Regions from separate parts of the Bradyrhizobium sp. CCGUVB14 genome, predicted to be linked through region 2. Evidence: predicted binding sites of a transcription regulator. Region 2 holds the regulator's gene; the other holds the start of a gene.
The links. The regulator PhoB, encoded in region 2, activates phosphate uptake and scavenging genes when phosphate is short. The targets are predictions, from matches to a motif close to TGTCATNNANCTGTCAT.
Positions count from the first base shown of each region.

Region 1: a site for PhoB is predicted at 1,036-1,052, ahead of NLM32_RS22245 (RNA degradosome polyphosphate kinase). Genes of this name have one in related genera too.

Region 1 is NZ_JANADS010000001.1:4,825,307-4,827,695, reverse strand. It holds gene NLM32_RS22255 (CDP-alcohol phosphatidyltransferase family protein) at 1-207, shown strand, start outside; gene NLM32_RS22250 (DnaA ATPase domain-containing protein) at 304-981, shown strand; gene NLM32_RS22245 (RNA degradosome polyphosphate kinase) at 1,126-2,389, shown strand, end outside.
Region 2 is NZ_JANADS010000001.1:9,485,055-9,487,443, forward strand. It holds gene NLM32_RS44420 (GcrA family cell cycle regulator) at 407-919, shown strand; gene phoB (phosphate regulon transcriptional regulator PhoB) at 1,022-1,729, opposite strand; gene phoU (phosphate signaling complex protein PhoU) at 1,752-2,389, opposite strand, start outside.

The DNA of each region.
Region 1 (2,389 bases), 4.7 Mb from region 2:
GAGATGAAGCCGTCGATGGTCTCCAAGCTCAACACCGCGGCCCAGGTGGCCTATGCGGCGCTGGTGCTGGCCTCGCTCGCCTTCGGCTTCAGGCCGGCACCGTATGATATAGTCCTGATGGGCTTCGTTACGGTGTTCACGTTGTCCTCCGTATCGCTCTATCTCGTCGAGTGGTTGCGGCACATGAGCACGATCGAGGCCAAATGAGCCGGGACGCGGCCGCCCTGCAAAAGGCCAAAACCCGATCGAATAGATCGAATCTCTTCAGACAAAGCCGGCGCGCCGGCACGGAGCAAAGCAAGCGTGGCAGGCCGCGTTCATCCCCGACAATTGGCGTTTTCGCTTCCGCATGCGGAGAGCCTCAGCCGGGACAATTTTCTCGAGGGCCCTGCCAATGCCGCCGGTCTCGCGCTGATCGACGGCTGGCCGGAATGGCCGAACCGGATCATGTGGCTCGCCGGCCCCGAAGGCTCGGGCAAGAGCCACCTCGCCGCGATCTGGGCCGAGGAGGCCGGCGCGCGCTCGACCACGGCCAATGCGCTGACCGCGGCCAGCGTCCCCGGCGCGCTCGCGACCGGCGCGCTGGTGGTCGAGGATCTCAAGGCCGGCGATCTTGACGAGCGCGCCCTCTTCCATCTGATGAACCTCGCCCGCGAGGACGGCGCCTATGTACTCTTCACCGGCCGTGAGGCGCCGGCGGCGATCGAGGTCGAGCTCCGCGACCTCCGTTCCCGGCTGCGGACGATTCCGGTAATTTCGCTGGCGCCGCCGGACGACCAGCTGTTCCGCGGCCTGATCGTCAAGTTTTGCGCCGACCGTCAGCTCTCCGTCGACGAAAGCGTGGTGAGCTACCTCGCGACCCGGCTGGAGCGGTCGTCGGCTGCCGCCCGGCGCGCCGTGGAATTGCTGGACGGCGAGGCGCTGCGGCTCGGCCGCCCCGTCACCCGGGCGCTCGCGGCCGAGCTGCTCCGGGACGCCTGACAGCCAGCCCTGTCCCCTTGGCCCGCTTGACGCGGCGCGGCCGCGGAACATCAATGTCATCGAAACGTCATCGCACTAACACATGCTCCGGCCGGTTTTGCGCATAAGTCGCAAATTGGGGCGAACTGGATGGACCGACTTCTCATGGATTCCGCGCAAACTATTGAAATAAAAGAGAAAGCTACGGAAGCCGAGGGCCTGCCGGCGATCGCCTCGAGCCCTGAGCGATTCATCAACCGCGAACTCTCCTGGCTGCATTTCAACCGCCGCGTCCTGGAGGAATCGGTCAACGCCAGCCATCCCGTGCTGGAGCGGGTACGATTCCTGTCGATTTCCGCAAATAACCTCGACGAGTTCTTCATGGTCCGCGTCGCCGGCATCAAGGCGCAGGTGCGCGAGGGCATCGCCGAGCGCGCCCCCGACGGCCTGACGCCGTCCGAGCAGCTTGCGCTGATCAACCGAACCGTCTCGCAGCTCGCCTCCGACCAGCAGGCGATCTGGGCCGATTTGCGCGGCACGCTCGCCGGCGTCGGCATCGTGCTGGTCGATGGCAAGGACGTCAGCAAGGCGGAGCGGACCTGGCTCGAGGACTATTTCCTCAACAACGTGTTCCCGCTGCTGACGCCGCTGGCGATCGATCCAGCCCACCCCTTCCCGTTCATACCGAGCCTCGGCTTCACCATCGCGCTGCAGCTCACGCGCGCCATCGACGGCAAGCAGATGAACGCGCTGATCCGCATGCCCGGCAAGATCGACCGCTTCATCCGTCTTCCGGGCGACGGCAAGGAGAACAAGGTCGTACGCCTGATCTCGCTGGAGCAGGTGACCGGCCTTTTCATCAATCGCCTGTTCCCCGGCTACAATCTCCACGGCCAGGGCGCCTTCCGCATCATCCGCGACTCCGAGCTCGAAATCGAGGAAGAGGCCGAAGACCTCGTCCGCCTGTTCGAGACCGCGCTGAAGCGCCGCCGCCGCGGATCGGTGATCCGGCTCGAGATCGACGCCAAGATGCCGGAGCAGTTGCGCAGCTTCGTGCAGCACGCGCTCTCGGCGGCCGACGACGAGGTGTTCCTGGTCGACGGCGTGCTTGCCATGAACGAGCTTTCGCAACTGACGCGGCTCGACCGGCCCGACCTCGAATTCACCCCTTACGTGCCGCGCCATCCCGAGCGCGTCCGCGAGCATGGCGGCGACATCTTTGCCGCGATCCGGCAGAAGGACCTCGTGGTCCATCACCCCTATGAATCCTTCGACGTGGTGGTGCAGTTCCTGCAACAGGCCGCGCGCGATCCCGACGTCGTCGCGATCAAGCAGACGCTCTACCGCACCTCCAACAACTCGCCGATCGTGCGCGCGCTGGCCGAAGCGGCCGAGGCCGGCAAATCCGTCACCGCGCTGATCGAGTTGA
Region 2 (2,389 bases):
CGCATCATTGGTCCGGAAAACGAAACGTGCCGCCTTTTAAGGGCGGCACGCATCGCCATCTTATGCCTGGCACCAATGGTGTCAATGCCGCCCGGAAAGCCCCGCGAAACGCTGATTCCGTAGTCTTGCGGTGCCGGATTTGCGGGTTTTTGGCCACGGAACATGTGGAAGCGAGTCGTCGGACTCTTGCGCGTGAGTCACGCCATATTGTAGCGTTTGCCTTGTCAGATACGACATCTCGTGCAGCGGTTCTGATCCCAAAAGTCCTCATGTACCGGCGTAAACGTTCGGGCGGCTCATTGCGCCCGGCGAACCTTAAGGGATTCTGGCGGCACGGGTTTTTCGAAGCTTAGGCATTCGTCGTGCCGCCCCAGGATGGCAGGCGCGCGGCGAAGGAAAGGTTACAATGACGGTTTTGACCTGGTCCGACGATCGCGTCGAGCAGTTGAAAAAGCTCTGGGAGGCCGGACTTTCGGCCAGCCAGATCGCCGCTGAGCTTGGGAATGTCACCCGCAACGCCGTGATCGGCAAGGTGCACAGGCTCGGCCTGTCGGGCCGCGCCAAGAGCCCGTCCTCGGCAGCTCCGCGGCCGCGCAAGGCGCGTCCGGCGCAGCACATGATGCGGGTGAGCAGGCCCATCGCGCGTGGCAATACCGCGCTGGCGCAGGCCTTCGAGGTCGAAGTCGAGGCTGAACCGGTCACCTACGACAACGTGGTGCCGATGAGCCAGCGGCTGTCGCTGCTCGAATTGAACGAGGCGACCTGCCACTGGCCGGTCGGCGATCCCTCGAGCCCGGATTTCTTCTTCTGCGGCGGCAAGGCGCTCTCCGGCCTGCCCTACTGCGCCCAGCACTCGCGGGTGGCGTATCAGCCGGCAGCGGATCGGCGGCGCGCGCCGGCGAAGCCGGGCACGCGGTAAGCGCATCCAGTTAACCTCGTCCCGGCACAAGGCCGGGACGACCGGGGAAATAAAAAAGCGCGCCATCCAGCGCGCTTTTTATTTTGTCTGCTTGCAAGAGCCTTAGGCCTGCTCGGCCTTCGCAAACCGGTCATCGAGCGCATAGCCCGCACCGCGCACCGTGCGGATCGGATCCTGCTCGCGACCAAGATTGAGCAGCTTGCGCAGGCGACCGATATGCACGTCGACGGTGCGCTCGTCGATATAGATATCGCGGCCCCAGACGCTGTCGAGCAGCTGCTCGCGCGAGAACACACGACCGGGGTGCTCCAGGAAAAACTCCAGCAGGCGATATTCGGTGGGGCCGAGATCAATCGGCCGGCCCGAGCGCGCCACGCGGCGCTTTTCGCGATCGAGCTCGATGTCACCGAAAGCGAGCACGGTTGCGAGCCGCTCGGGACTTGCGCGCCGCAGCAGACCCTTCACCCGGGCCAGCAGCTCGGGCACCGAGAACGGCTTGACGATGTAGTCGTCGGCGCCGGTCGCAAGGCCCCGCACCCGCTCGCTCTCCTCGCCGCGCGCGGTGAGCATGATGATCGGCAGCTGCTTGGTGTCGGACCGCGTCCGCAGCCGGCGGCACAGCTCGATGCCGGAAAGCCCCGGCAGCATCCAGTCGAGCACGATCAGATCGGGGATGTGCTCCTTGAGGCGGGTGTCGGCGTCGTCGCCGCGCATCACCGTCTCGACGTCATAGCCGTCGCCCTCGAGGTTGTAGCGGAGGAGCTCGGTGAGAGCTTCCTCGTCTTCAACCACCATAATGCGTGCGCCCATTGGGTCGTCGCTCCTTAAGGATTCAAGTATTGGGGACCGTGGTGGCGAAGGTCGTCATGTCGCCCTTCGGTCGCTTGTCGGTGATGGCCTGGCCTTCGATCATGTAGAACACGGTCTCGGCAATGTTGGTGGCGTGGTCGCCGATCCGCTCGATGTTCTTGGCGCAGAACATCAGATGGATGCAGAACGAGATGTTGCGCGGGTCCTCCATCATATAGGTGAGGAGCTCGCGGAACAGCGAGGTGCAGATGGCGTCGACTTCCTCGTCGCCCTTCCACACCGCCATCGCCGCCGGCAGATCGTGCGCGGCATAGGCGTCCAGCACCGACTTGACCTGCTGCTGCACGAGGTCGGTCATGTGCTCGAGGCCGCGGAACAGCTTGAGCGGATGGAAATCCGTCTCCAGCGCCGCGACGCGCTTGCCCATGTTCTTGGCGAGGTCGCCGATGCGTTCGAGATCGGTCGCGACGCGCATGGCGCCGACGATTTCGCGCAGATCCACCGCCATCGGCTGGCGGCGCGCGATCGTGAGCACGGCGCGTTCCTCGATCTTCTTCTGCAGCGCGTCGAGCTCGGCGTCGATGGTGACGACGCGCTGGCCGAGCGCGATATCACGGCGGATCAGCGCGTCGACGGAATCGACGATCATGCGCTCGGCGA